4 regions of the Paeniglutamicibacter sp. NPDC091659 genome follow, and region 2 is predicted to be linked to each of the others. Evidence: riboswitches for the same ligand, from Rfam matches in the RefSeq annotation. Region 2 holds a riboswitch; each other region holds the start of a gene.
The links. A riboswitch is a leader RNA that binds a small molecule or an ion and turns the genes downstream of it on or off. The one in region 2 is predicted to bind thiamine pyrophosphate.
Positions count from the first base shown of each region.

Region 1: linked by a shared signal. The riboswitch ahead of ACIQLF_RS15285 (ECF transporter S component) and the one ahead of thiC (phosphomethylpyrimidine synthase ThiC) in region 2 are both predicted to bind thiamine pyrophosphate.
Region 3: linked by a shared signal. The riboswitch ahead of thiO (glycine oxidase ThiO) and the one ahead of thiC (phosphomethylpyrimidine synthase ThiC) in region 2 are both predicted to bind thiamine pyrophosphate.
Region 4: linked by a shared signal. The riboswitch ahead of thiM (hydroxyethylthiazole kinase) and the one ahead of thiC (phosphomethylpyrimidine synthase ThiC) in region 2 are both predicted to bind thiamine pyrophosphate.

Region 1 covers NZ_JBIVTO010000008.1:107,414-114,866, forward strand. The annotation lists gene ACIQLF_RS15255 (Na+/H+ antiporter subunit D) at 1-479, shown strand, start outside; gene ACIQLF_RS15260 (Na+/H+ antiporter subunit E) at 476-1,090, shown strand; gene ACIQLF_RS15265 (monovalent cation/H+ antiporter complex subunit F) at 1,087-1,350, shown strand; gene mnhG (monovalent cation/H(+) antiporter subunit G) at 1,350-1,757, shown strand; gene ACIQLF_RS15275 (hypothetical protein) at 2,066-2,596, shown strand; gene ACIQLF_RS15280 (DUF4235 domain-containing protein) at 2,844-3,104, opposite strand; TPP riboswitch at 3,176-3,298, shown strand; gene ACIQLF_RS15285 (ECF transporter S component) at 3,351-3,986, shown strand; gene ACIQLF_RS15290 (ATP-binding cassette domain-containing protein) at 4,002-6,362, shown strand; gene ACIQLF_RS15295 (NUDIX domain-containing protein) at 6,471-6,932, opposite strand; gene ACIQLF_RS15300 (aminodeoxychorismate lyase) at 6,941-7,453, opposite strand, start outside.
Region 2 covers NZ_JBIVTO010000002.1:515,837-523,289, forward strand. The annotation lists gene lepB (signal peptidase I) at 1-661, opposite strand, end outside; gene ACIQLF_RS07440 (S1 family peptidase) at 890-3,433, opposite strand; gene lepB (signal peptidase I) at 3,649-4,251, opposite strand; gene rplS (50S ribosomal protein L19) at 4,395-4,754, opposite strand; TPP riboswitch at 5,152-5,259, shown strand; gene thiC (phosphomethylpyrimidine synthase ThiC) at 5,254-7,056, shown strand; gene ACIQLF_RS07460 (ankyrin repeat domain-containing protein) at 7,158-7,453, shown strand, end outside.
Region 3 covers NZ_JBIVTO010000001.1:138,001-145,453, forward strand. The annotation lists gene ACIQLF_RS00630 (serine hydrolase domain-containing protein) at 19-1,212, shown strand; TPP riboswitch at 1,325-1,456, shown strand; gene thiO (glycine oxidase ThiO) at 1,450-2,676, shown strand; gene thiS (sulfur carrier protein ThiS) at 2,673-2,912, shown strand; gene ACIQLF_RS00645 (thiazole synthase) at 2,977-3,780, shown strand; gene moeB (molybdopterin-synthase adenylyltransferase MoeB) at 3,953-5,149, shown strand; gene ACIQLF_RS00655 (NERD domain-containing protein) at 5,338-6,606, shown strand; gene ACIQLF_RS00660 (DUF302 domain-containing protein) at 6,730-7,140, shown strand; gene ACIQLF_RS00665 (acyl-CoA thioesterase) at 7,238-7,453, shown strand, end outside.
Region 4 covers NZ_JBIVTO010000001.1:28,342-35,794, forward strand. The annotation lists gene ACIQLF_RS00155 (M4 family metallopeptidase) at 1-1,148, shown strand, start outside; gene ACIQLF_RS00160 (hypothetical protein) at 1,153-1,452, shown strand; gene pgm (phosphoglucomutase (alpha-D-glucose-1,6-bisphosphate-dependent)) at 1,490-3,127, shown strand; gene ACIQLF_RS00170 (aldehyde dehydrogenase family protein) at 3,222-4,685, opposite strand; TPP riboswitch at 4,807-4,908, shown strand; gene thiM (hydroxyethylthiazole kinase) at 4,900-5,718, shown strand; gene thiE (thiamine phosphate synthase) at 5,718-6,389, shown strand; gene thiD (bifunctional hydroxymethylpyrimidine kinase/phosphomethylpyrimidine kinase) at 6,386-7,453, shown strand, end outside.

The DNA of each region.
Region 1 (7,453 bases), on a different contig from region 2:
CGGCCATGAACCTCGGCGGCATCCCGCCGTTCTCCGGCTTCCTGGGCAAGCTGGGACTGGTCCAGGGCGGCGCCGAGGTCGGCACGCCGCTGGCGTGGACGCTGATCGGCGTATCGCTGCTCACCTCGCTGCTGACGCTGCTGGCCGTCGCCCGAGTGTGGAACAGGGCGTTCTGGCGCAAGGCCGAGGACGCCACCGACCCGGACCCGCTGCTGCTGGTCGGCGTGCACGGTGCCCGCGGGGCCACCTACGACATCGTCGCCGACGAACCCGCAAGCCGCTACAGCGACCGCGGCGACACCGCGCTGCTTCCCAACGGCATGGTCGCCATGACCGCTGTGCTGGTCCTGGTGGGCCTGGCGCTGACGGTCTTCGCCGGCCCGATCTTCGAGTTCAGCGACAGGGCCGCGGCCCAGATCATGGACAACGGCAACTACATCGAGGCAGTGCTCGGATCGATGACGGAGGTCCCGCGATGAGTCCGCAACAGAGACTGAGCGACTCCAAGAACGAAAGCGGCAAGCGCCAACGTGCCACGCTGCGCCAGGAACTCCCACTGCTGGTGTGGATGGTCCTGGTGTGGGGTGCGCTGTGGCAGGACTTTGCGCCGGGAAACCTGGTGTTCGGGCTGCTGCTCTCGCTGATCGTCGTCAACCTCTTCCAGCTGCCGCCGGTGATCCTTTCGGGCCGCTTCAACGTGCTGCGGGCCCTCGCCTTCGCGGTGTCGTTCCTGTGGGACGTGGTGCGTGCAAGCTTCGAGGTCATGTTCCTTGCGGTGTTCCGCGGGCCGAAGACCAAGAGCGCGGTGGTCGCGGTGTCGCTGCGCACCGAATCGGACCTCATGGTCACCGCGGTGGGGCATGCACTGACGCTGGTGCCGGGCTCCTTCGTGGTAGAGGTGGACAGACGCTCCTCCACGCTCTACCTGCACGTATTGAACGTCAAGGACCAAGCGAGTGTCGAGAAGGCGCGCGCCGATGTGCTGGCCCTCGAGGCGAAGCTGATCCGCATGATGGGCAGCAAGGACGAGCTTGCAGCATTGAACGCAGAATCAAATGAAACCGCCACGGGCAAGGAAGGGACGCCATGAGTGTAGTTTTGTGGATTTGCGGGACCATACTTTCGGTATCCGCCTTCCTTGCCATCATCCGACTGGTCAGGGGACCATCGATCCTCGAGAGGGTCATCGCCACCGACGTGCTGCTGCTGATCGTTTCGGCGGCGCTGTCCCTCGAAATGACGGTGAACAAGCACACCAACAACCTGGTCTTCGTGGTTCTGGCCTGCCTGGTCGGGTTCATCGGATCGGTCACGGTTTCCCGCTATGTCACGGATCGAAGGAACGCCTGATGGACGACACGATCATCGACATTGTTGCCGGCGTCTTCATGATCCTGGGCTGCCTTATGTCCCTGGCCGCGGGCATCGGCATGCTTCGCTTCCCGGACCTGCTCTCACGCATGCACGCGGCGACCAAGCCCCAGGTCCTGGGCCTGTTCCTGCTGCTTTCCGCGCTGGGTCTGGAGCTGCGCAGCTGGGCCGTGGCCCCGGTGCTGCTGTTGGCCTGGATCGTCCAGCTGCTCACCGCACCTGTCTCGGCGCACATGGTCGGCCGGGCCGGCTACCGCACCCGACACCTCAAGCGTGACACCCTGGTCACCGACGAGCTGGCCACGGTGGTCGAGGCTGCCGGCAAACGCGAAGGCCGGGAGCACGGCGAAAACCCGCCCGCGGACCGCACCGACTTCATCGACTAGGTGCCCGCAGCGGGTCTTGGCAACCGGTCACAATCAAGAACAGTCGGCCGAGAGCGCCATTGGCGGCGAGGCAACGAGGCTCCATGCCAAGACTCGGTTATACCCGTCGATGACGTGGCGTTCAGTGGTTGCAGGGCGCATTCGATGGATCCAGCACAGCGGAAAAGAAGAAAAGCGAGTACAGATCTCTCTTGTAAAGGAGTAGTACCTGGGATTGGCTTTGGTGCATGCCAAGGCCTCGGAACCCAAGGATTCCATGGGCTTGGATGCCAGGTTTTTGCAACGGCCCCCGAACAACGGAGAGACCCATGAACCGCACCACCGTTCGTCGATTTGCACCTGCTGCCCTGCTTACCTCCGCGCTGCTCGCCGTATCGTCGGCAGCTGTCGCAGCACCTCCGCCGCCCCGGCCGGACTTTCCGCCTGGCGTGGTGGTCCCCGCCGGGGCTGCCTGTGATTTTGCGCTGGGGGTTGCCGGGACCGGCGCCAAGGCGCGCATCAAGTCGTTCGCAAACGGCAGCCAGATCATCTCGGGCAAGGGCTACCTGCTGACCTACACGAACGCCGACACCGGGAAATCCGTGTCCTTCGAAACCAACGGAACGTCCGAGCATACGTCGGCCCCCGACGCTGACAACGTCGTGACCATCACGTCGAGGGGAAGCACCGGCCTGATCCTGTTTCCCCCTCCGGACGCGTCAAACGTCCCGGGGGTAGAAGCGCCGTCGGCAATCCAGTACACGGGACGCATCGTCTTCACCTTTGACCTCGATGACGGTCGTACTACATTGCTCAGTGCTTCCGGAACACAACGGGACCTCTGCGCCGAGCTGTCCTAAGCGGAAAAGCAGAGCCGGGATGGCGGGTAGCGCCGGACCCTGCAGCTGATGCTACGGAGGACACCCAAAAATAGGGTGTCCTCCGTAGCGTCACGTGGGGTGTGACTGCCGATCCCGTTTGGTGGACTATACGCATCCCGACGACGGATCGGATCCGGCGGGCCCGATCCGTGGCATCCGCGACGTTGCTCTTCGGCGCAAGACAAAGGACCCGAAGAAAGTTCTTCGGGTCCTGGAAGTCAGTAAGTTACGAGTTCTTGGTGAACTTGGCAATCGCCTTCTGGGTGCCACGGTCGGTGAGCACCTGGATCAGCGCCGCGGTGACTGCCGAAAGCAGGGCAAACCCGATGGCCTGGCGCATTGTGGCTTCCGCTTGGGCTTCCTTGTTTCCGTGCTTCGGCGGCTGCTGGCCCGTAAATCCAACCCACAGCTTGTCGACGATCTTTCCGCCAACGAATCCTGCGGCGATGGTGATGGCCGGGCCAAGTAGTTTCATCAAGCTGTTCACGGGTGCTCCCAATATGTTGCGGCAACGGTACCTGCTCCAGCATAGCCTGCGGTAGCATGACAGGACTGAAACAATCACGACAGGGGAGCGCTGCGCGGTCTAGGCCGATGCAAAAGCGCTGAGAGTGCGGAAAGCCGCAGACCCTCGAACCTGCCCCGGCTAGTACCGGCGAAGGAAGTCGAGTTCTCAGGGGTGCGCCGAAAAACGCATTCCCTCCCCTCCTTGTATCCAAGGAGGATCATCATCATGAGCACCATCGAAGGCCGTAACGGCCAAAGCAACGCAGCACCCAGGACCAGTTCGTGGCGTGTCGTCGACATCGTCATTGCCGCGGTCATCGCGGTGTCCTCGGGCGTCATCTTCTGGGCATGGAACAACACCCACCACGTCCTGGATTTCCTGTTCTTGGCATTCCCGCCATCCTCCGCACTGGTTGCTGGCATGTGGCTGTTCCCCGCGGTCCTGGGCGCGCTGATCATCCGCAAGCCCGGAGCAGCCCTCTTCTGCGAACTTGTCGCCGCCATGGTGAGCGCGCTGCTGGGTTCCGAGTTCGGCTTGACGGTTTTGGCTTCCGGACTCGTCCAGGGTCTGGGCGCCGAAGCCGTCTTCGCCGCGTTCCGCTACCGCCGCTGGAACCTGCCCGTGGCACTGCTCGCCGGCGCCGCAACGGGCCTGTTTGGCGGCATCAACGACGCCTTCATCTTCCGCTGGTTCCCCGAATACACCATGGCCATGCAGCTGACCTACGTTGCCTTCATGACCATCTCCGGCCTGGTCATTGCGGGCCTGCTGTCCTTCTACGCCACCCGTGCCTTGGCCAAGACCGGTGCACTGGGCGCGTTGTCCAGCCGCAAGGCGGCAACCGAACCAACGTTCGGCTAGGAAGGGCCCGAAGCCATGAACACCCCTTCAACGCTTCAACACGGCTCCGGCACCCCGACGCCGGACATGCACGGTGCGGCCGTGTCGGTCACCGCCAAGGACTGGGGGTGGCGTCACGCAGACCGGAGCAACCCGGCACTGTGGGGACTTGACCTGGAGATTCCCGCGGGGCAGCGCGTGCTGTTGGCAGGCGCCTCCGGTGCCGGCAAATCCACGCTCCTCTATGCCCTGGCCGGGGTCCTACACGAAGACGACGAGGCATATTCCTCCGGGGAACTCCTGCTCGATGGCCGACCGGCGTCCGAGGGCCGCGGGTTGGTGGGTCTCATGCAGCAGGATCCTGAAACCCAGGTGGTCCAGGCCCGGGTCGGGGACGACGTGGCCTTCGGCGCCGAGAACCTGTCGGTGCCGCCCGCAGAGATCCAGCGACGGATTGTCGAGGCACTCGACGCGGTTGGCCTGGACGTTCCGCTGGACCATCCGACCAGCGCGCTTTCGGGCGGGCAAAAACAACGGCTGGCCCTCGCCGGAATCCTCGCCATGGGACCTGGCCTGGTGCTGCTCGACGAACCCACGGCGAACCTTGACCCGGAAGGTGTCCTTGAAGTCCGCGATGCTGTCATCAGGGCGTTGGATTCCACCGGGGCAACGCTGCTGATCGTCGAACACCGCCTCGATGCCTGGGCGCCGCACATGGACAGGGTCATCGTGCTGGAACCCGGTGGGGGAGTCGCGCATGACGGGAGCCCGGAGACGCTCTTTGCGCCGGGCCCGGTGCGCGATGAACTCATCGCGGCCGGCGTCTGGGTACCCGGGTGCTCGCCAACGATCGGGGCCATCGAATCGGCCCCGGCGGACGCCACCGTCCTGCTGGAGGCCAAGGACCTGTCGGTCGCCCGGAAAAAGGGCGGATCGATTGCCGCCGGCAACCTGGACCTCCGCATCACCGGCGGCAACGCCTGGTGCATCCGCGGGGCCAACGGCGCCGGCAAGTCGACGTTTGCGCTGACCCTGGGCGGACTCCTGCCCCAGGTCTCGGGCAGCCTGCTGGCCACCATGGACCTCGCCGACGGCACCGAGGCGCGCCCCTACAACTGGCGTGCAACCGAGCTGGTCGGCCGCATCGGTTCGGTCTTCCAAGAGCCGGAACACCAGTTCGTGGCCGCCACGGTCCGCGAGGAACTGGCCTTCGGCCCAAGCCATGCCGTGAAACCCGGAACCCGGGAACCGCTCTTCGACGCGGAGTCCATCGAGCGGAGGGTCGACGAACTCCTGCAGCGGCTTCGGCTCGAGCACCTTGCCGAGGCGAACCCGTTCACCCTTTCGGGCGGCGAAAAGCGGCGGTTGTCGGTGGCCACGGTGCTGGCCTCCAGCCCGGCCATCCTGATCCTCGACGAGCCGACCTTCGGGCAGGACGCCAACACGTGGCGGGAACTTGCCATGCTGTTGCGCGAGGAGCTGGCCCGCGGCACGGCGATCATTGCGGTGACCCACGACGTGGACTTTGCCAGGGCCTTGGGCGCCGAGGAATTCTTCATCAGCGCCGAGCCCCGGAAAGCCGGAGACGTTGAAAAACGCACCGGACTGCTTGAATCCGACGCGCGCGGCGGTGCCAGTTTCCTGGGCAAGGCAAACCCGCTGTCCAAGTTGCTGGCCGTGGGCCTGGCGACCATCCCGCTGGTGGCCAGCATGGACTGGGTCAGCAGCGGGTTGGTTGTCGTGGTGACGGTGTTGCTCCTGCCGCTGGCGGGGCTTTCGCTGGGGAAGTTCTTCACCAGGGCATGGCCGCTGCTGCTGGCCGCGATCTTTGCCGCCTGGGGCACGGCCTTGGTGGGCAACGATTCCGGGGATGTGCTGCTGAATCTGGGGATCTTCACCATCACCGAGGGTTCGGCCGCCGCGGGTGCCGCCACCGGCCTGCGTGCCTTCGCCGTCGCCGTGCCGGCCGTGCTGGTGCTGTTCACCACCGACCCGACCGACCTTGCCAACGCCCTTGCGCAAAAGGCGAAACTGCCGCACCGCTTTGTCCTCGGGGCACTGGCCGGCATGCGTTTGCTGGGTTTACTGATCGAGGAATGGACAACCCTGGGCATGGCCCGGAGGGCCCGGGGCGTGGGAAGCCGCGGATCGCTCGGCCAGCGAGTTCGGGCGAACCTGGGACAGGTCTTCGGGCTTCTGGTCCAGGCGATCCGGCGCGCCTCGCGCCTTGCCGTGACCATGGAAGCCAAGGGATTCGGAACCTCGGCACGGACCTGGGTGCGCGATTCGGTCTTCACCGCGCGGGATCTCTGGATCGTGCTCTTCGGGATCCTGCTCGGCACCGCGGCTATTCTCGGTGCGGTGCTCACGGGCACCTGGAATCTCGTCTGGACGTAAATCGCGCAGGCGATTCCGGCAACGGGGGCCTTGGCCCGGGCATGGTGTCCCGGGCCAAGGCCCCCGTTTGCTGGGTCGTTCGGTTCCCGCCGGCCGCGCAGCGGGAAGCTAGCCGTTGAACCCGAGCGATGCGATCGGTGCGAGGGTTCCCTTGCGCAAACCCTCGAGCACGTAACGCTCATGGGGCGGCATCGGATCCGGCAGGTCGGCCAGGGAAAACCACTGCAGGTCCGCACATTTCTCCGGCTCCAGGATGCCGGGCTCGCCCTCCCACAGGTCGCAGGAGAAGAAGAAGTCGACGCGCTGGTCCAGCTGTCGGTTCCCGCCATTGGTCCGGTGCAGGGTGCTCAGCGGGGTGAGTGCCTCCGGGGCGATGGAAACGCCGATTTCTTCCATGGCCTCGCGCACCGCGGCCTGGACGACCGATTCCCCGGCCTCCACATGACCGGCTGCGGCGCAGGCCCAATGCCCATCCATGAAGCCGGTGTTTTGCCGCAATTGCAGCAGCACCCGGTCGCCGCGAAGCAGCAGCACGTAAGCGGCGGGAACCACCGCGAATCCCCCGCTCATGCCGTCCCCTAGCCGATCGAGTTGACCATGGCGGTGAGCTCCGCGTGAAGCTCGGCGTCCCGGGCGATGGCGACGCCGTCGATGGAATTCACCGGCGTCAGCAGGCGCACGCTGGAGACCAGCCATACGCCTTCGGCATCCATCAGGTTTTCGGGGGTCAGCGGGCCGTAGCCCAGTTCCCAGCCGGCGGCCTTGGCCGCATCGAAGATCGCGCCCTGGGTGGTTCCGGGAAGGATGCCGGTTTCCAGGGTCGGGGTGATCAGGCGCTTGATGTCGCCGTCGCGGTGGGCCAGCAGCACCGTGGAGGTCGGACCCTCCAGGACGATTCCGTCGCTGGAGGTGAAGATGACGTCGTCGGCGCCGTTCTTCTTGGCGTGACGCAGGGCGGCCATGTTCACGGCGTAGGAGAGGGTCTTGGCGCCCATCAGCAGCCAGGGTGAACGCTCGGCGACCGTCGAGTCGTAGCCGCGGTCCAGCAGGATCACGCTGATCCCGCTTTCGCGCTGGGCACGTCCGAGTTC
Region 2 (7,453 bases):
CCCCGATGCGGTCCAGCGGCCAGGAGATGACCGAGGCCTTGCCCTCGACCGAGGAAATGTCGACGAACCCGTCCTGCACGTCCTCGTGGTAGCGCGAATCTGCGGATTCGGCACGGTGGTCACCCATGACCCAGAGCTTGCCTTCCGGGACCACCTTGGCGAATTCCTGCTCCGAGGGCGCATCGCCGGGGTAGATATAGGGTTCGGTGATTTCGACGCCGTTGACGGTCAGCTTTCCGTCCGGGGCGCAGCACTTGACGGTGTCACCTGGCATGCCGATGATGCGCTTGATCAGGTGCTGGTTGGATGCGTCCGGAACCAGGCCGACGAAGGCGAAGAATTCGTCGACCGGGTTTGTTACGGTAGAGGCGATGGGCGGAAGCCAGCCCTGGTCGTCGCGGAAGACCACGACGTCGCCGCGGGTGAGTTCGAAGGGACCGGGGACCATGAGGTTCGCGAAGATGCGGTCGTTCTTCTGCAGGGTTTCTTCCATCGATCCCGAAGGAATGTAGAAGGCCCTGAAGAAGAAGGTCTTCACCACCAGGGAGATCACCAAGGCGACGACGACAACGATGAGGATTTCCCGCACCGCCGCCCACAAGGGATTCCGTTTCCGGCGGGGTCGTTCCGATGCTGCTGCTGGCTCGCTGGCGTGCGTCACGTGCGTGGGGCCCTTTCAGGGGTGTCTAACTGCTGTCTTGGCGGCATGCGCTTCGTGTGGCACCGGTGTTGGGTGCCGTCGGCTGCTTGCGCGCCGCCGCCTCCAAGCCTACGTTGCGACGCTGGCAATTTGCCTATGGGGCGCGAAGGTTCGGAGAGGGCTCCCACGTCGACGCGGGATTCGGCATCCGTCGGCCGGCCCGGCCTGGCCGACGGATGCCGACACCTGTTATGCGCCCGACCCGGCGACGCTGAACGTGACCTTGGCGGGTGCCGAGGAGGTCTTGTTGAGAACCTGCACGGCTCTTGCCGTGTGGGAACCGGCCTTCAAGGTTCCGGGGATCCGCACCTTCCAGGTTCCCCGGACAACAGTGGCACTCACTTTGGCGCTGCCCAGGGTGACCTTCACCGTTGCACCGCTGATGCCGCGGCCGGAGATCGTGGTGGACGCCTTGCCATACGCGATTTTCTTGCCCGCGGTCGGGGATTCGATTGATGGCGCCACTGGGATGAGCTTGAAGCTGGTCCGGGCGCTTCCCGAGGTGTGCTTGCCGACTTTCTGCGTTGCCTTGATGCCGTGGCTGCCGTAGGACCAGGTGCGCTTCAGCTTGACGCTCCACGTGCCGTCCCCGCCGATGACAAGGCTCTTGGTGACTGCCCCGCTGAGCTTCAGCGTGGCCCCTGGAATGCCGGTTCCCGAAATGGCGCGCGGCGCCTTGGTCGAGACCCTGTCGCGTGCCGGGGCGGCAATGACCGGGGCGCGAACGGCAACCTTGAAGGAAACGACAGTCGCCCGGGAGACGTAGGAGCCCTTGGACTGCGTAGCGATGATCTTGTGTCCGCCGTATCCCAGTGCGCTTGTCTTTTTGCTCCAGTTGCCGTCCTTGTTGACCGTTGCCTTGCCCTTGACGGCGCCGGAGAGCTTGACCGTGGCGCCGGGAAATCCCTTGCCGGCAATCTTGGTCACGGCACCGGCGGTGGTCGCCCCGTTTTTGGGTGCCGTGAATCTCGGGGCCGGCATGGCCAGCTTGACGGAACCCGAGGTGGCTCGGGACTTGCTGAAGCCCTTGGCCGTCTGAACCGTGAACGTGAACGTGCCGAGCTTTTCAGGGGCCTTGAAGCTGAAGGCGCCCTTGGAGATCTTGGCCGTGGCGATCTTCTTGCCGGAGGAGACCACCTGGACCGTCGAGCCGGATGGTGCCGATGCAACCGTTCCGGAAATCTTCGCACCGGCCTTCAGGCTCGCACCCTTGGCCGGCGTGGTGAGTTTGGGGGCGTTGACAAAGAGCTTGATGGTGTAGCCCTTGGCCTGCTTGAGCGCTTGTTTGATGTCGGCGAAATAGGCACGGCTCCGTTCATCCTGTTTGTTCCCAGAAATCGCGCTGGTAATCCCCACCGCGTTGCCGCCTGAAATGACCGACCCGCCGGAATCGCCCTCGAAGGCCTTGGAGAACTTGGGGTTGGGCATGCCAAAGCCGCGGATGCCGCGAAGGTCCGTGGTGTTGTTCTTGAACCCTCCGACGAAGAAGATCCCCACCTCGTCAACCAGGTCACAGGTCCAGCCCGTTGTCCGGCCTGACTTGCAGACGGGTGACCCGATGACGGCGCTTGCCACTCCCGTAACCTTGGTTCCGGAATCACGCTCATCGACGCCTTTCTTCCAGTCGGTGACTAGCGGTTGCTGCCGCAGTGAAGGATCGATCTTGTCCAGCACCGAAATGTCGGTGCCAATGTTTCCAAGCACATGTGTGCCGTCGGTAAGGATTGCGGTGTTGCCGGGGCCACCGAATTGGGAGAAGCCGAAGGAACCGAATGGGGCACCGAATGGGGCACTCGGATCCACGAGTGCATCCGGTGCGCTGTGCTCGGCAACAAAGACCTGATCAATCTGCCCGTCACGCGTGCAGTGGCCGGCCGAGAGTGCGGCGCGGGCGCCAGTGGCATTGAAACCGTTGAAACCCACCGAACACAAGGTGTAGCCCTGGCCGAATGGCGCACTGTACGCCATACCGCCGAGCACGTCGTTGGACGCTGACACGGTTGCGGGTCCCTCGGCATCGTGGATGCTGACATCGGGGTACTGGGTCGCGAATTCCTCCGGGGTCAGATTGCCGCCGGACGTCAGGACGCGCGCGGCGGGACGGGCAGGTGCGTCCTTGGCGCCTCCGCCGGAGCGGATCACGAAGCCGTCGGCGGTCTCCATGACCGCCTGGAGTTGGCTGAGCGTGTCTGGATCGACCGACGCAACGTACGCCCTGTACAGCTCATCGACGTCCGTAGGACTCTTCTTGGTCGGTGCGGGGGCAGTCGCGGAAGCGGACGCTGTGCTCGCTTCGTCAGTGGAAATTGCGAGCTCGACCCCGGTGCCCCGCGTCAGCGTGTCCAGCTTTTGGGTGACGGCGGCATGTGCAGCAACACCGACCTTGACGGCTATCTTGTTGCCCTCAATGGCAAAGGATCCCTTGAGTTTTGCCTTCCGTAGATCCGTGCGGAGCCGATCCGCAACGGCAACGAGCTCGCCCTGGGCCCTGAACTCTTCGACGCCCATGCCCAGGTCGCGCTTCACCGCCTCGGCAAGCCCTTGGGGCAAATCCTCATCCCGAACATCAGATGCGGCCGCGGTGATGGCGGTTAGCGTCGTGACGCCGGGATTCGACGTCTGCCCGGCGGTTGCCGGCGGGGGTCCGGCCACGAGACTGCTGCCCATCACGAAGGCCGCGGTGGCGGCGGCAACACCGGCACGCCTTAGGAAGGTCAGTGACGATTCGTGCATGTGGTGTTCTCCCCATCGAGGTGGTGTCCGGCATGTTGCATTCTCGGATGCGTTGGGGACATCCGGACCGGGCACAAAACGAGCAACGTTTGACCGCAGGGTGTCACTCTAACCCGAGGCCATGCGGGAACGAAGTCCCGGCGCCACTATTGCGGCGACACCTTGGGAGCCCCGCAACCGCTCATGTGTGGCGGGGAATCCGAGGGGCCTGGCTGCTACTCGGGCGCCGATGCGGTGTCTGGCTCCGTGGTTCCGTCGCCCACGGGACGCTTGCGGTCGAGCGGCCAAATGACCTCACGGGCCTGCCCTAGGACCCTGTCGACAGAAATCATGCCGCCGCCGGGCGCACCGAGCAACGCCCGGGAGTCCTCGGAGACCGAGCGGTGGTCGCCCATGACCCAAATGCGGCCGTGCGGAACCTTGGCGGTGAACTCCTGCTCGCTGGGCTTGTCGCCGGCATAGAGGTAGGGCTCATCCAGCGGATGGCCGTTGACGCTGAGCTTGCCGTCCGGCCCGCAGCAGGCGACGGTGTCCCCTGCCACGCCGATGACACGCTTGACGTACACCGAGTCGTTGCCGGCAAGGCGAAGTGCCCAGGCAAGGGAATCCACGGCATTGGGACTTTGATAGGGCAGGAAGGAGCCACGGCCGTCAAAAATGATGATGTCGCCGCGCTTGATGGGCTCTGACTTGTAGGCAAGGCGGTTCACCAAGAGCCCGTCACCGGGGTTCAACGTCGATTCCATGGAGGCGGAACCGATGTAGTAGAAATCAATGATCGTTGCACGGATCACCAAGGTGATCACTGCCGCGGCCATGAGGGCGCCAACGGCAAAGCGCCAGCCCCGCGAACGGGACCGGCGCTTTGCTGAAGCGGAAAAACTTTCCGATTCTGTAGGTTGATCCACGATGGATCCCCGTGACCGCGCGAAGGCGGAAACGAAGGTTCTCGCTTTTCTTACTACTTGGCGGTGCGGAAGTCGCGCTTTTCGCGGATCTTCGCAGCCTTGCCGTGGCGATCGCGCATGTAGAACAGCTTCGCACGGCGAACGTCGCCGCGGGAAACCAGTTCGATCTTTTCGAGGACCGGGGAGTGTACCGGGAAGGTACGCTCTACGCCGACGCCGAAGGAGACCTTGCGAACGGTGAAGGTTTCGCGAACGCCGTCACCCTGGCGACCAAGGACGAAGCCCTGGAAGACCTGGACACGGGAGTTCTTGCCTTCGATGATGTTTACGTGAACCTTGACGGTGTCACCCGGGCGGAAAGCCGGGACATCGGTGCGCAGCGAGGCTGCATCGACAGAGTCGAGAATATGCATGAATGCATCTCCTAGGCAGACGCCGCAGGTCACCTACCTTAGACACGGGACACTTATTTTCCCCGACGCACAAAAGCGCGACGGCAGAAAGATTTGGTGTTCCGAAGCTTGGTACCGGGACCCGTTTGCGGATCCTCGGCGGATCAACTGTTGACTCGTTCCCCCTGCGGCAGGAGCAGAACCCAGTAGACCCAAGAATCCATTTTGCCATACTCCCGGCCATGCGGCGAAGTCCGGCACCCCGGGAGCTGCTCCCGCGGTCGCGATTCTTCGGCACACCCGACCCGCGTTCCGCCGTCGCCGGGCGATCGGCGGCACCCACGGCTCGGTGTCGAGGCGGCGCCACGCGTGTCCGACGTTACATTTGACCCTTCGGCGGAATGTGCTGTAGCTTCACTTACGACCACACGGGAGCCCTTGCAGGGGCTGAGATCGAGCTGACGCAGCTTGCGACCGTTGAACCTGTCCGGGTAATGCCGGCGAAGGAAGTGAGTACTCCTTGAGCACCATCGAAACAACGATCAACCCTGCCCAAGACGCCCCCGAGGCAACCGAAACCCAATCCCTGAGGTCCCACTCGCTGGCCTACCTCGAGGATGCCGATTCCGGGATCCGGGTCCCGGTGACCGAGATCGCGCTGGAACCCTCCCCCGGCGGCCAGCCCAACGCCCCGCTGCGGGTGTACCGCACCGCGGGTCCGGGCAGCGACCCGGTCGTGGGGCTGCCGCCGTTCCGCGCGCCGTGGATCGCGGACCGCTCGGACACCGAGACGTACGCGGGCCGCGAACGCAACCTGCTCGACGACGGCAAGTCGGCGATGCGCCGGGGGGCCGCCTCGGCCGAGTGGAAGGGAGCCAAGCCGGAACCCCGGCGCGCGGATCCCGGGAAACGGGTGACCCAGATGCACTACGCCCGCCGGGGCATCACCACCCCGGAAATGCGCTTCGTCGCCCTGCGCGAGAACTGTGACGTGGAGCTGGTGCGCAGCGAGGTCGCGGCCGGCCGGGCGATCATCCCGAACAACATCAACCACCCCGAGTCCGAGCCAATGGTCATCGGCAAGGCGTTCCTGGTGAAGATCAACGCCAACATCGGCAACTCCGCGGTGACAAGTTCCATTGCCGAGGAGGTCGACAAGCTGCAGTGGGCCACCCGGTGGGGCGCCGACACCGTGATGGACCTGTCCACCGGCGACGACATCCACACCACCCGCGAATGGCTGATCCGCAACGCCCCGGTTCCCATCGGCACCGTGCCGATCTACCAGGCTCTGGAAAAGGTCAACGGCGAGGCCAACGCACTGACCTGGGAGATCTTCCGCGACACGGTGATCGAGCAGTGCGAGCAGGGCGTCGACTACATGACCATCCACGCGGGCGTGCTGTTGCGCTACGTGCCGCTGACGGCCAACCGGGTCACCGGCATCGTCTCGCGCGGCGGTGCCATCATGGCCGGCTGGTGCCTGGCCCACCACCAGGAGAACTTCCTCTACACGCACTTCGACGAGCTGTGCGAGATCTTCGCCCAGTACGACGTCGCGTTCTCGCTCGGCGACGGGCTGCGCCCCGGATCGATCGCCGACGCCAACGACGCGGCCCAGTTCGCGGAGCTGGACACCCTCGCGGAGCTGACGGCCAGGGCCTGGGAATACGACGTGCAGGTCATGGTCGAGGGCCCCGGGCACATCCCGTTCCACCTGGTGCGGGAGAACGTCGAACGCCAGCAGGAGCTGTGCAAGGGCGCGCCCTTCTACACGCTCGGCCCGCTGGTCACCGACATCGCACCGGGCTACGACCACATCACCAGCGCGATCGGCGCCACGGAGATCGCCCGCTACGGCACGGCCATGCTCTGCTACGTGACGCCCAAGGAGCACTTGGGCCTGCCGAACAAGGACGACGTGAAGACCGGGGTGATCACCTACAAGATCGCCGCCCACGCCGCGGACCTGGCCAAGGGGCACCCGGGTGCCTCCGCGCGGGACGACGCCCTGTCCAAGGCGCGCTTCGAGTTCCGCTGGCGCGACCAGTTCGCCCTGTCGCTGGACCCGGTCACCGCCGAGTCCTTCCACGACGAGACGCTGCCCGCCGAGCCGGCCAAGACCGCGCACTTCTGCTCCATGTGCGGCCCGAAGTTCTGCTCGATGCGCATCAGCCAGGACATCAGGGACGAGTACGGGTCGGCCGAGTCGCAGGCCGCCATCGCCCAGATGTACGACGGGATGCGGGCCAAGAGCCGGGAGTTCCTGGCCTCCGGGGGCAAGGTCTATCTGCCCGAACTGGAAGTCCCGGCCAAGGTCTAGACCGGGATTCCGTCCCGTGTTCCCCCGCAGCAGGCCGGCGCGGGGGCACGGGACGTCCCGGGCCTCGACCACGTCGGCGGTCCGAAACTAGTATGGGGCCCATGCCCCTTCCACGCCCGGTTCGCGTCCTGACCACTGGTTCGTTGCTTGCTGCGCTGTTGGCGGTGAGCGCCTGCAGCACCCCGGAGACCGGGGCTCCGGAAACCCCGGCACCCACGCGCGGGGCCGCACCCGAAACCGCCAACGAAAATGCCGCGGCGCTGGGCCCGGCGCTGCTGGCCGCGGCCGTGGCGAACGACGGCCCCGGGGTGCGCAGGCTGCTCGAGGCCGGGGCCAACCCCGACCACCGGGATGCACGGGATCGGCCGGTGCTGGTGGTGGCGACCCGCGCCAACGC
Region 3 (7,453 bases), on a different contig from region 2:
CCGACAGGAGAGAAACCCATGACCGAGACCACCGAGCAGCACCGTCCCACCGCCGCGCAATGGCAGGAACCCGAGCACCTGCGCTGGTCGTTCCAGCACATGGACGAGCTTTTCCCGAGCGCAACCATCGGCGCCGCCGGCCCGGCGGCGGAACTCGCCAGGCATCCGCGGGACCTCAGGACCCTTGAGGTGCCGCTGCCCGGCGGCGTCAGCCTGAGCGTCGCCGAGATCCTGGCGGAGACCCGCACCGACGCGTGGGCGGTGCTGCACGGGGACCGGCTGGTCACCGAGGAGTACTTCGGGGAGATGGGTGCAGGCACCCGCCATCTGCTGATGTCGGTGAGCAAGTCCCTGGTGTCCTGCGTCGTCGGCTCCCTGGCCGGCTCCGGCGCCATCGACGTCGCCACGGGAATCGAGCACTGCATCCCAGGGCTGCGCGGCACCGGGTACGAGGGCGCCACCGTGAGGGACCTGCTGGACATGCGCAGCGGCGTCAGGTTCTCCGAGGAATACCTCGACCCCGCGTCGGAGGTACGGCAACTCGACCGGGCGATCGGCTGGGCGCCGCCGATTCAGGGAGCCCCCGAGACGCTCAAGGATTTCCTGCGGAGCCTGCAGCGCGAGCGGGAACACGGCGGCAGCTTCGCCTACCGCAGCTGCGAAACCGACGTGCTTGGCTGGCTCTGCGAGGAGGCCGGCGGCAAGCCGTTCGCGGACTTGGCCTCGGAGCTGCTCTGGTCACGGATCGGCGCCGAAAACGACGCCTACCTCGTCCAGGACGCAGACGGCACCGGGGTGTTCGACGCCGGCATCTGCGCCACGCTGGGCGACCTGGCCAGGTTCGGGGCGATGGTCAGGGACGGCGGGTTGTCGCTGACCGGGCAACGCGTGGTGGACCGGGCCTGGGCGGATGACATCTTCGCCGGGGGAGCTGACTCCCGGGAGGCCTTCGCCGCGGGAGACCACGAGGAAGACATGCCCGGCGGCATGTACCGGAGCCAGTTCTGGTTCCCCTCCGGGGACCGGGACGCGGCCTTCTGCCTGGGCATCCACGGCCAGATGATCTACATCAACCGCGCAAGCGGCGTGGTCGGGGTGAAGCTCTCCTCCACCGCGCTGCCGGTGGACCCGTTCGAGGGGCCGGCCGCGGAAGCGATGTTCGGCGCGATCAGCGACCACCTCGTGGCAACCTCCCCCGCGCCGGGGGACTGACTGTCCGGGCGCCTGCCCGCGGTGCCACGGTGACCGGGCGGGTACCTCCCGATCCACCGGAACGGCATGGCGTCATGTTCGGCGTGGGCCGGCTCGTATCCCCTACACTGGGTTTCGTACCGCGGGAGCCAGTGATGCTGGCTGAGAGGGCGCCTTGAGCGCCGACCGACAGACGCCTTCCGACGCGGAAGGCGTGGAACCTGATCCGGATCATGCCGGCGTAGGGAAGGAGCCTTCATGTCGTGCACCCTGTCCGACCACATCACCACCGATCTTGCCGTTGTCGGCGGCGGAATCGTGGGCCTCGGCATCGCGTGGGAGGCACGGCGTGCCGGCCACCGCGTGGTGCTCATCGACCCCGTCCCCGGAACCGGCGCGACCTTTGCCGCGGCCGGCATGCTGGCGCCGGTCAGCGAGCTGCACCACCAGGAAGAAGACCTGCTGGAACTGACGCTGGCCTCCGCGGGGCGCTGGCCGGCCTTCGCCGAAACCCTGCCCACGGGCCCGGCCGGGAGCTGCTTTTCGACCACGCCGACGCTGGTGGTGGGTGCCGACCCCGCCGATCGCCAGGCGCTTGCCGACCTGTGCGAGGCGCAGCATCGGCACGGCCTGGAGGTCAGCCGGCTCAGCCTCCGGGAGGCCCGGGCACTCGAACCCCTGCTGTCCCCGAACCTTGCCGCGGCCTACCTGGTGCCGCGCGACCACCAGGTCGATCCCCGCGCGGTGGCCCGGGCAATCCTCGACGGCCTGGCCGTTGACCAGGATGGCGACGCCGCGACGCAGGGTGGTTGCCTGGTGGCCGCCAACGCCGCCGCCCTGCTGCACGAGGACCCCGAGAACACCCATTCCCGGATCACCGGGGTGCTGCTTGCGGACGGACGCGAGGTCCATGCCAAGGAAGTCGTCGTGGCCAACGGGCTTGGCGCCGCACACCTCGGCGGACTGCCGGAGGGCCTGCGCCTTCCGCTGCGGCCCGTGTACGGTGACATCCTGCGGCTGCGCGTGCCCGAAAACCTGCGGCCGCTGGTCACCGCCACGTTGCGCGGCCAGGTCCGCGGACTTCCCGTGTACGTGGTCCCGCGCAGCGACGGAACCGTGGTCATCGGCGCGACCTCGCGGGAGGACGGATCCGCCGGGGTCAGTGCCGGGGGCGTCCACCAACTCCTGCGGGACGCCCAGGTGCTCCTGCCGGCGGTGGCCGAGCTCGAACTGCTGGAAACCACCGCCCGGGCCCGACCGGGTACGCCGGACAACGCGCCGCTGCTGGGCCGCGTGGCCGATCCCCGCGGAACGGACATCCCCGGGCTCATCCTCGCCACCGGTTTCTTCAGGCACGGCGTGCTGCTGACGCCGATTGCCGCCCACATCGCCACCGAGCTGTTGCACGGCAGGAGCGACCCCGCCTGGGACCGTTTCCGCCCCGACCGTTTCTCACCTGCCCTTCACCTTCAGGAGACTTCATGACCACCATCCACCTCAACGGCACCACCCGTCCCCTGGTCGCCGGAAGCACCCTGTCCGAACTGATCGCCGAGCTGACCGGCCGGACCCTGCTGCCCACCGGGCACCCTGCCGACGGCGGAAGGCTGGGTGTCGCCGTGGCGCTGAACGCGGGCATCGTCCCGCGCAGCCAGTGGTCCTCCACCGGACTCCAAGTCAACGACGAGGTGGAAATCGTCACCGCAGTGCAGGGCGGCTGACGCTCCCCTTGGCCCGGCGGCCGGCGCTGTCGCCACACAATTTTCTGGAAGAAAGCAGCGAATCATGAACAACGTACTCACCCAGACCGACCCACTGGTCATCGACGGCGTCACGCTGGGATCCCGCCTGATCATGGGCACCGGCGGCGCCCCGAGCCTGGAGGGACTGGGAGCGGCGCTGGTCGCCTCGGGCACCGAACTCACCACGGTCGCCATGCGCAGGTACACCGCCCCCGATGCCGCGACGAGCGGTGGAAACAACCTCTTCGGCCTGTTGCTCGAGAACAACATCCGCGTGCTGCCCAACACCGCGGGATGCTTCACCGCCCGCGAGGCGCTCATGACCGCTGAACTGGGCCGCGAGGCACTGGAAACCGACTGGGTGAAGCTTGAGGTCATCGCGGACGAGCACACCCTGCTTCCCGACGCCGTTGAGTTGGTCGAGGCCACCGAACAGCTGGTGAACCGCGGCTTCAAGGTTTTTGCCTACACCAACGACGACCCGGTGCTGGCGCTGCGCCTGGAGCAGCTCGGGGTGGCCGCGGTCATGCCGCTGGGTGCGCCCATCGGCACGGGACTGGGCATCCTGAATCCGCACAACATCGAATTGATCGTGGCGCGGGCGGGAATCCCCGTCATTCTCGATGCCGGGATCGGCACCGCTTCGGATGCTGCATTGGCCATGGAATTGGGGTGCGACGCGGTTTTGCTGGCCTCAGCCGTGACCCGAGCCCAAGACCCGGTCCGGATGGCCGAGGCCTTCAAGCACTCGGTTCTCGGCGGCCGGCTGGCCGCCCTCGCCGGACGCATTCCCAAGCGCGAGCACGCTTTGGCTTCCTCCGCCATGGAGGGTCGCGTTCGCCTGTGATTTTTTCTCGGCGTCGATCGACGTAGAAATGCATTTTACAACGACGATAAATAATCTTTTCTTGCAAAAAATGCCCAGAAAAGCATGTCCTTTACACACGTTATCTAACGCTTTTCTCGTCGTAAACAATCATGATGTCGTTCTGCAAAAATACCAATGAAATCGAGAATCAATGGCAAGCAACTCTGTAAATAATGTCATTTTCAAACTACCGCCACTGGTTGAGCCGGGGCCTCCGCTCTCCCCGGAAGACTGCGAAAGGTACTCCCGGCATGCACTGATTCCACAGATCGGGCTCGAAGGGCAACGGCGGCTGCGCAATGCAAAAGTGCTGGTCATCGGGGCCGGCGGCTTGGGCTCCCCGGCATTGCTGTACCTGGCTGCGGCCGGCGTCGGAACCCTCGGGATCGTTGACGACGACCAGGTGGAACTGAGCAACCTGCAACGCCAGGTGATCCACGGGGTGGGCGATATCGGGCGCAGCAAGCTGGAATCGGCCAGGGACTCCATTGCAGGTCTCAACCCCGGGGTGGAGGTACGGCTTCACCAGGTTCGGTTGGACTCCACCAACGTGCTGGAAGTCTTCGAGGGCTACGACGTCATCCTGGACGGAACCGACAACTTCGCCACGCGGTACCTGGTCAACGACGCCGCGGCATTGCTGGGCAAACCCTGCGTCTGGGGCTCCATCCTCCGCTTTGACGGTCAGGTGAGCGTTTTCTGGGACAAGTTCGGACCCAACCTCCGGGACCTGTACCCGGATCCGCCGGCCCCGGGCTCGGTCCCGTCCTGTGCCGAGGGCGGGGTCTTCGGGATGCTGTGCGCATCCATCGGGGCCATGATGGTCACCGAGGCCGTCAAACTCATCACCGGTGTCGGCGAAACGCTGTTGGGCAGGTTGCTGGTCTTCGATGCGCTTTCCTCCCGCTGGCGTGAGCTGCGCATATCCAAGGACACGGAAGCGGATCCCATCACCGGACTTGTCGACTACGAAACCTTCTGCGGGCTCCCCGAGCCGGCCGGCGAGGCTGTCGCGAGCGGCACGGTGATCAGCGTCGAAGAGCTGGCCACCAGACTGGCCAAAAGGGAATCGGGCGAGGACGACTTTGTCCTGGTCGACGTGCGCGAACCTGTGGAATTCGAAATTGCCCGCATCCCAGGATCCGTGCTGGTGCCGGCGGGAGGCATCAAGGACGGGACGTCGCTGGGGCGGATTCCTCGGGACGTTCCGCTGATCCTGCACTGCAAGGCGGGTGTACGTTCCGGGCAGGCGTTGGAAGCCCTCGCCGCTGCCGGCTACGGCGGCGTTCTGCACCTCGAGGGCGGGATCGATGCCTGGAAGCTTGGTTTCCCCGGCGCGGACCGGTAGTTCCTTTCCGGGTTCTATCGGGCGCCCTCGGGGCGGTCGTTCGATGATCGGCGAGGACCCCAAACGGGTCTGGCACGGTCCGTTCCGCAAGGTTTCGGGGAAATATTCCCCTCCCCGTTCCTCTTGTGCGCGGTCCCCTTATGGGCAACTCTGGGAGAGTTGATGGCCGTTTTCCTGGGGGAGAAGCAGTGGATCACTATCAGTACCTTGGGGTCGGGCGTTCCGCATCCCCCAACCAAATCGAGGCCGCCGCACGGCTGGCCCTGTGGCGCTATGGCGCCGATGCGGAGCTGACCGAGCGGATCATGGACGCCTGGTCCATCGTCGGGGACCCCGATCGGCGCTTCGACTACGACTTCTGGTTGCTGACCCACCCGTCACCCGAAGGAGTCCTCGAGCCGGCTGAACGCGGGGCCGCCCCGCAACGGATTCCCGAACCCGATGTACTGCGGGCGCCCGGGCAGCGGCATGTGTCGGGGCCGCTGCAGCCCGAAAGGGTGTCCGATGACGTGCCCATGTCGAGTTCGACGGAACCTTTGTTCCCTGCCTCTTCGGCCTCTGCAGGAAGCAACCCGCCTCCTTCGTCCGGGGTTCCTCTTGCCGCCGCATCTACGGGACGGCTTGCGCAGCCAAGTGCGGTGCAGCCGTCCTGGTGGGAAGAATGCCTGAAACACAGCGAAAGCGTCGGGCCCGGATTCGACCTGCCGCGCATGGTGGTTCTTCTTGGCATGGTGGCCGCGACGCTGGGCCTGGTGGCCAATTTCGTGACCTACTTGGTGGCCGCAACACCGTCGACCGGCATCCTCCTGGCATGCTGCATGGGTGGGCTGGGTTTGGTCCTGATCGGCCGTCTATTGCCGCGGCCAGCCTCGCGACGGGTTGTGAAAAAGAGGGTGTTCGGGATTGGTGGAGGGGCATTGTCGAACGGCGGCAACCGGTTCGGCAAGGAAAACACGGCCAAGGGCGTGATCGGGGAGAGGCGTACTGCCCTGGCCCTTGAATCGCTGCTGCACATCCCGGGAACACGGATTTTCCACGGCCTGCGATTTCCGGGCAGCAGGGTGGCGGACATCGACCATGCCGTGGTCAACGGCGACAGGGTGGTCTTCATCGACTCCAAGAACTGGAAGCCGGGGGAGTATCGGTGGCTCGAGGCGGACAAGCTGGGCTATGTCCGCGGCAGTCGCGTCGACCGCAGGGACATCCACATGGACCACCTCCAGCGGGACCCCGCAACCGCAAAGGTCGCGGCCGAGGTCGGCTGCCATGTGTTGATCCATCCCAACGAGGCGGGAACCATCAGGTTCACGCCCGGCGGGCAGGTGTCCCCGACGGGCATCCCCGCAACAGGGGTCCAGGATGGCATCGAAATGATCGGGCAGTGGCTGTTGCAGGGGCAAAAATGCGGGTTGGTCGACCGCTACCTGATGGCGCGGATGATCGCGATGCTGAAGTAGCCCCTGGACGAGGTGGGGTGGAAGTTCCCCGGGGCAGACAAGCGCCCCTGAACGCGGCTAGGCTGGGCCGCAACACCGGCAAGCCGACGCGCAACGCACTGCACCAGCGAGAGGACCACGGCCATGGGATACACGCACAGCATCACCGTTCCACTGGAGTGGGAGGAGGCGGTGGCCCGCACCAAGGAGGCCCTGGGGCGCCAAGGACTCGGGGTGCTCACCGAGATCGACATGCGCGCAGTCCTGAGCGCCGAGATCAGCCCGGAATCGGCCGACAGGATCGGGGACTACGTGATACTTGGGGCCTTCAACGCACATCTGGCCAATCGCGGGCTGCTCACCGAACGCGAACTTGGCGCGCTGCTGCCCTGCAACGTGGTGGTCCGCAGGGCCCTGGGTGCGACCGAAACGACGATAGAAGCCATCGACGCACAGCTCCTGGCCCGGATCAGCGGCAACCCGGGCATTCGTGAGGTCGCCGACGACATGGACACCCGGTTGAAGGCGGCGCTGGATCGGTTGCGGGCCGGCTGACCCCCCCCGCGGTGCGGCCCGTCGGGCGCCGCCGTCCGGGGCGGTCCCGCGACGCAACATTCCGCGCCGTGGCGCGGCCCGCGGATAGGATTGCCCCATGAACGACGTAATGAAGCTGCGTTTCCTGGCGGCACCGACGGATGTCTCCGAGGACGGTGTCACGGTCCAGGCAGGCCGGGTCCTCGAATGGATCGACAAGGCGGGTTACGCCTGCGCCGTCGGCTACAGCGGCGGGTACTGCGTGACCGCATACGTCGGAAACGTGCACTTCACCAGGCCCATCGAAAACGGCGATCTGATTGAGATCACGGCC
Region 4 (7,453 bases), on a different contig from region 2:
ACAGCCAACACCGGGCGGTTCCGCCGTACCTGCTGGCCTCCATGGCCGCATGCGACGGCGCCTGGGAAGCCCCGGCATCGATGCGGGATTTCATTGCCCGTGCACCGCTCGGCGAGGACGCCGACCCCGTCGGACCGGAGACGCGCACCCGGATTGCCGCCCGCGCCAGGCAAACGCTCCTGCTGGACCAGGCCTTGCGCCACGAACGGCAGCTTGCGGAAACCCCGCCCCGGACAATTCTGATCGAACCGTCCGGGCGCCTGCAGCGCACGATCAGCGATGCACAGGGGATCGAGGTGACCCCCGGCGCATTGGTCCGGTCCGAGGGCGACGCCCCGGTCGACGACGGCGACGTCAACCGGGCCTATGACGGGCTCGGCGCCGTCCATGATTTCCTTGCCGACCAGTTCAAGCGGTCCAGCTTGGACGGAGCGGGCATGGCGTTGCGCGGCACCGTGCACTACGGCCACGAGTACGACAACGCGTTCTGGGACGGCACGCAAATGGTCATGGGCGACGGGGACGGGGAGATCTTCAATTCCTTCACCTCCTCGCTCAGCGTCATCGCCCACGAACTGGGCCACGGACTGCTGCAGTACACGACGAATTTCAAGTACCACGGCCAGTCCGGGGCGTTGAACGAATCCATTGCCGATGTCCTGGGTGCACTCGTTGAACAATTCGTCGCCGGCGAGGAGGCCGCCGATGCCAGCTGGCTCATCGGCAAGGGCCTGTTCCACCCTCGGGTGAACGCCAAGGCGCTGCGATCCATGGCGGCGCCCGGCACCGCCTACGACGACCCCATCATGGGCCGCGACCCGCAGCCGTCCCACATGGACTCCTACATCCACACCAAGGAAGACTCCGGCGGCGTGCACCTGAACTCGGGCATTCCCAACCACGCGTTTTACCTGTTTGCCACGGCGCTGGGCGGCCACGCGTGGGAACGTGCCGGGTCGGTGTGGTTCAACGTCATCGTCACCCGGTCGCTTCCGGAGGATTCAACCTTCGCGACCTTTGCGGCGCAGACACTCCTGCAGGCCCGCCGGGACTACGGCGTCGGATCCGCGGAGGACAAGGCGCTGGCCGCGGCCTGGGACGGCGTGGGAGTGGTTCCCCAATTCAAGGACGAACAAGAAGCCGCGTGAAACCATGAACGACCTATTTACGGTGCAGGTGAGGCGCAGCGGCGGGGTTGCGGGCATTTCCCGCGCCGGCGTCCTCGAGCTTCATGTCCACGATTCGCCGCCGGAGGACGAACCCTGGGTCCGGCTGGCGCTCGGGGCACTGGAACAGCTTCGCCGCCTCGACGCCGAAGAGGACGCCGGCCAGGTCCGCGACGCCTTCAACTGGTTCCTGTCCATCGACGGTGAGGACCACCGGGTTCCGGACTCCCTGTTGACCGGGCCCGCCCGTCTACTGGCCGAACACGTGATCAAGACGGCCCATTGACCGGGCGGCGCCGGGCGCTGCATGAGAATATTGGTTCATGTCTCACCCCCGAGCCGGCAGCCCGGCAATGCCCCATGACCTGATCGACCTTTCCGCGGTTCGCGACGCCTACTTCTCGATCCACCCGGATGCGGCCGACCCCGCCCAGAAGGTGGTCTTCGGGACCTCCGGGCACCGCGGCTCCTCGCTGAACGGGTCCTTCAACGAGGACCACATTGCCGCGATTACCCAGGCCATCGTCGAGTACCGGGCCGGGCAAAAGATCACCGGGCCGGTCTTCGTGGGCAAGGACACCCACGCGCTCTCGGACCCGGCCCAGGACACCGTCCTGGAGGTTCTCGCCGGAAACGGCGTGGCGATCCTGGCCGATGCGCGCAACGGCTGGACCCCCACCCCGGCGCTCAGCCACGCGGTCCTCACCCACAATGCCGACCCTGCGGCCGCCCGCGCGGACGGCATCCTCATCACCCCGTCGCACAATCCGCCGGCCGACGGCGGCCTGAAGTACAACCCGCCGCACGGCGGCCCCGCGGACACCGACGCCACCTCCTGGATCGCCGACCGCGCCAACGAGCTGCTGGCCAACGGGCTGCGCGGCGTGAAGCGGACCTCCTTGGGCGCCGCCCGGTTGACCGGCAAGATCGGTGCCTTCGACTTCATGGCCTCCTACGTCAACGACCTGCCCTCGGTGCTGGACCTGGACGCGATCCGCAACGCGGGCGTGCGCATCGGCGCCGACCCGATGGGCGGGGCCTCGGTCGACTACTGGGCCGCGATCGCCGAAACCCACAGGATCGACCTCACCGTCGTGAACACCCAGGTCGACCCGCGCTTTGCGTTCATGTCGCTGGACACCGACGGCAAGATCCGCATGGACTGCTCCTCGGCCTCCGCCATGGCCTCACTGATTGCACAGCGCAATTCCTTCGACATCGCCACGGGCAACGACGCCGACGCCGACCGCCACGGCATCGTCACCCCGGATGCCGGGCTGATGAACCCGAACCACTTCCTGGCCGTGGCCATCGAGTACCTGTACTCCAACCGCAGCGGCTGGTCCAAGGACGCCTCGATCGGCAAGACCCTTGTGTCCTCCTCCATGATCGACCGCGTCGCCGCGGACCTCGGCCGCAAGCTGGTGGAGGTCCCGGTGGGCTTCAAGTGGTTCGTGCCGGGTCTGCTGGACGGCTCGGGCGCCTTCGGCGGCGAGGAATCCGCCGGCGCATCGTTCCTGCGCCACGACGGCACCACCTGGACCACCGACAAGGACGGCATCATCATGTCCCTGCTGGCCAGCGAAATCACGGCAACCACGGGTTCCACCCCGTCGGTGCACTACGCACGCCTGGCCGAAACCCACGGGGCGCCCAGCTACGCGCGCATCGACGCCCCGGCCACCCGCGAGCAGAAGGCAAAGCTCGGCAGCCTGTCGGCAACCGACGTCACGGCCGACGAGCTTGCCGGCGAACCCATCACGGCGCGGCTGACCGAGGCCCCGGGCAACGGGGCGAAGATCGGCGGCCTGAAGGTCACCACCGAAAACGCCTGGTTCGCGGCGCGCCCGTCGGGCACCGAGGACGTCTACAAGATCTACGCGGAGTCCTTCCTCGGCGACGAACACTTGGCCCGGGTGCAGGCCGAGGCCAAGACGATCGTTGATTCGGTGCTCGGCTAGAAACCGCTAAACGGCCGGCGGGAATCGACATGGATTCCCGCCGGCCGCCGGTTTTTTGGTGCGCCTGTTTTTGGTTGGGCTGCTTCTGGTTGGGCTAGAGCAGCCTGTCGATGATCTTGCTCTTCGCCCAGGTGTACGGCGGGTAGATCGCCTTGAGCGTGTCGACCACCGCGGTCTTGACCATGACCGGGCGCATCTGCGAGAGCCGCTCGAAGCCGTGGCGGCCGTGGTAGGAACCCATGCCGGAGGCCCCGACCCCGCCGAAGGGAAGCGACGGCACCGCAAGGTGCAGGTTCGGGGCGTTGTGCACGATCGCCCCGGCACGCACCTGGTCGCCGAAGGACGACTGCAGGCGCGGGTTCTCGCTGAACAGGTAGGCGGCCAGCGGGTTGGGGCGCGAGTTGATGAAGCGCACCGCAGCGTCGAAGCTCTCGACCTTCATGATCGGCAGGATCGGCCCGAAGATTTCCTCCTGCATGAGCGGGGAATCCGGATCGACGTTGATCATCACCGTGGGTTCGATCTTCAGCGTCGCCTCGTCGTATCCGCCGCCGATCACCACTTCCCCCTGCTCCAGGTAGGAGACGAGCCTGTTGAAGTGCGCCCGGTTGACGATCCGCCCGTAGTCGCGGCTCTCCAACGGGGACTTTCCGTAGAACCCGGTGATGGCCTTGGCCAGCTGCTTTTCCAGGGTCTCGGCCGCATTCCCGACGGCCAGCACGTAGTCGGGCGCCACGCAGGTCTGGCCCGCGTTCATGAACTTGCCGTAGGCCAGGCGACGGGCGACGGCCGCGTGGGATCCGTCCATCACCACGGCCGGGGACTTGCCGCCCAGTTCAAGGGTGACGGGCGTCAGGTGTTCGGCCGCGGCACGGGCCACGATCCGCCCGACCTTTTCCCCGCCGGTGTAGAAGATGTGGTCGAACTGCTGCTCCAGAAGGACCTTGCTGGTGCCGGCGCCGCCCTGGACCACCGCGTAGGCACGCTGGTCCAGGAACTGCGGGATCAGCTTCCCCAGCGCGATCGACGTGGCGGGGGCCAGCTCCGAGGGCTTGAGCACCGCCACGTTGCCCGCGGCGATGGCGGCAACCAGCGGGGCCAGCATGAGCTGCAGCGGGTAGTTCCAGGCGCCGATGATGAGCACCACGCCGAGCGGCTGCGGCTCGATCTTGGCCGCCGCGGGGTGCAGCGCCAGCGGGATCTTCACCGCCTTGGATTCCATCCACTCCGAAAGGTGCAGCTGGGCGTGGTCGATCTCGGCGCGCACCATGTCGATTTCGGTCAGCTTCGCCTCGACCGCGCCCTTGCCCAGGTCGTCGGCCAGCGCATCGATGAAGTCCTGCTGGTGCGCATCCAGCATGCGTTCCAGGGCCTTGAGCTGCGATGCCCTGAAGCGCCTCGGGTGCGCCAGGCGCGTGGCCACCACGTCGTGCATGGCGTCGACGATCTCGACGATCCTTGCCGGATTCTCCGCGACGACACGGGGTAGCTCAAGCTCGTTCGACGCCGCGCTCTCCAGGGGAGCCACGGGTTCGGAAGTGTAAGGAAAAATGCCCATACCCAGAGCCTACGGCGCGGCCGCCTGCTCCGACAGCCTGCCGCGCCCGGCGGGCCTGACCCGAAACGCCGGCGGAGGAAATGTAGTTGCACCGAGGGCCCGACCGTGGGGTAGGCTCGCGCTTAGTGACACGGGGTGTTGGCGCGCATGCGCACCAACTGAGATAAGACCCGTCGCACCTGATCTAGTTCGTACTAGCGGAGGGATGTTGCTAATGGAATCCATTGCGCCTTCATTTGTTGTAAGCCCCGGCGAGCTGGCCGACTGCGTGTCGGCCCTGCGCGCCTCCACCCCCCTGATCCAGTGCATCACCAACACTGTGGTCACCAATTTCACGGCCAATGTGCTGCTGGCCGCCGGCGCCTCGCCGGCCATGGCCGACCTGCCCGGGGAGGCCGGCGACTTTGCCGCGATCGCCTCCGGAACCCTCGTCAATCTGGGAACCCCCTACGCCGAACAGCGCGCCGGAGCCCTTGAGGCCGTCGCCGCCGCCAACGCCGCGGGCACGCCGTGGGTGCTGGACCCGGTGGCCGTGGGGGCCCTGCGGGTCCGCACCGAGCTGGCCTTCGAGCTGCGCGGGCTGAACCCGACCGTCATCCGCGGCAACGCCTCCGAAATCATGGTGCTGGCGGAGTCCGGCACCGGCGGCCGCGGGGTCGAGTCGACGGACTCGGTGGAATCCGCAGCCTCCCACGCCCGCTCCCTGGCCCTGCGCACCGGAGCCGTGGTCGCGGTTTCCGGTCCACGGGACCTGGTGACCGACGGCGCCCGGACCGTGCTGGTGCACGGCGGCAGCAGCCTGCTGACGCGCGTGACCGGTGGCGGCTGCGCCCTCGGTGCCATCTGTGCCGCATTCGTTGCCGTCCACGACGACGCGCTGGTCGCGACGGTCGCGGCGCACGCGTTCTACTCGGCAGCCGCCGAGCGCGCGGAACTGCTCAGCAACGGGCCCGGCTCCTTCGCGGTGAACTTCCTCGATGCGTTGGCCCTGGTCGGCCCGCAGGAACTGATGGAAAAGGCGGTGCTTTCCTGATGCGGGATCTCAGCGTTTACCTGGTTGCCGATTCGGCCTCGACCGCCGGCCGGCCGCTGGACGAAATCATTGCCGCGGCTGTCGCCGGCGGCGTCAAGACGGTCCAGCTGCGTTGCAAGGACATGCCTGCGGCCGAATTCCTGGAGGTGGTCCGCAAGTCCTCCGTGCACACAGAGGGACGGGCCGACCTGCTGGTCAACGACCGCGTCGACGTGTACCTGGCCGCCCGAGCTTCGGGTGCCAGCGTGCAGGGCGTACACATCGGCCAGTCCGACATCCCCGCCGAACTGGTCCGTGCGCTGATCGGCCCCGATGCGGTGCTGGGCCTGAGCGCCTCAAAGGACGCGCAAATCGCCGCAGCCAGCGAGCTCAACGCCCGCTTCCCCGGAACCATCGACTACCTGGGCGTCGGGGCGGTCCACGCGACCCCCACCAAGAAGGACCATCCCGAACCACTCGGCCATGCGGGCCTGGCCCGCGCGGTCGGCCAAAGCACGCTGCCGTGCGTGGCCATCGGCGGCCTCGGATTGGTCGACATCGACGGCATCGTCGACGGCGGGGCCGCCGGCATGGCCGTGGTCCGCGCCATCTGCTCGGCGGAGGACCCGCAGGCGGCCAGCGCCGAACTGCTCACAACGTGGGAAGCCGCCTGGGCAGGGGCATCCCGATGAGCGAAGACCTCACGCAAGACATCAAGAACATCCTGTCCATTGCCGGTTCCGACCCCTCCGGCGGCGCCGGCATCCAGGCCGACCTGAAGTCGATTGGCGCCTGCGGCGGCTACGGGATGGCCGTCATCAGCGCGCTCACCGCCCAAAACACGCACGGGGTGCGGGCCGTCCATGTGCCGCCGGCGCAATTCCTGGGCGAACAGCTGCTTGCCGTGTCCGACGACGTGGCCATCGACGCCATCAAGATCGGCATGCTGGCAAACGTCGGGATCATCGACACGCTCACCGACTGGCTGGCCGCAACGCGCCTGTCTGCCCCGGTTCCGGTGGTCCTTGACCCTGTCATGATCGCCACCAGCGGCGACAGGCTGCTCGACGCCGACGCCGAGGACGCCCTGCGCCGGCTCATGGAACACGCCGACGTGCTGACCCCGAACATCCCCGAGCTGGCCGTCATCGCCCGCGCGGAGGTCGCAACGACCTGGGAAGAGGTCATTTCCCAGGCTCGGCAGGTCGCCGCGACCTATTCGGTGCTGGTGCTGGCCAAAGGCGGCCACCTGGCCGGGTCCGACTGCCCCGATGCGCTCATCGACGCCGACGGGGTGCTGCACGAGGTCGTCTCCCCACGCCTTGACACCCGGAACACCCACGGCACCGGGTGTTCCTTCTCCTCGGCCCTGGCCACGCACTACGCGCGGACCGGCGACTGGGTCGAGTCGCTCATCGCGTCCAAGTGCTGGCTGACCGCCGCGATCGCCGGGGCCGACCAGCTGCGGGTCGGCAGCGGGAACGGCCCGATCAACCACCTGGGTTCGTTCTGGGCCGGCGAACCGCTGGCCACCGCCGACGACTCCATGTGGCTGTGGTGGGAAGCGATCGAATCCATCCGCGGGGGAATCGACGACCTCGCCTTCATCCGCGGGCTGAAGGACGGAACGCTGGAGCGTGCCGACTTCGAGGACTACCTGGGGCAGGACTCCCTGTACCTGCGCACCTATGCGCGGGTCATGTCCCGGGCCTCCGAGCTGGCACCGGCCACCGAGGACCAGCGGTTCTGGGCGGCG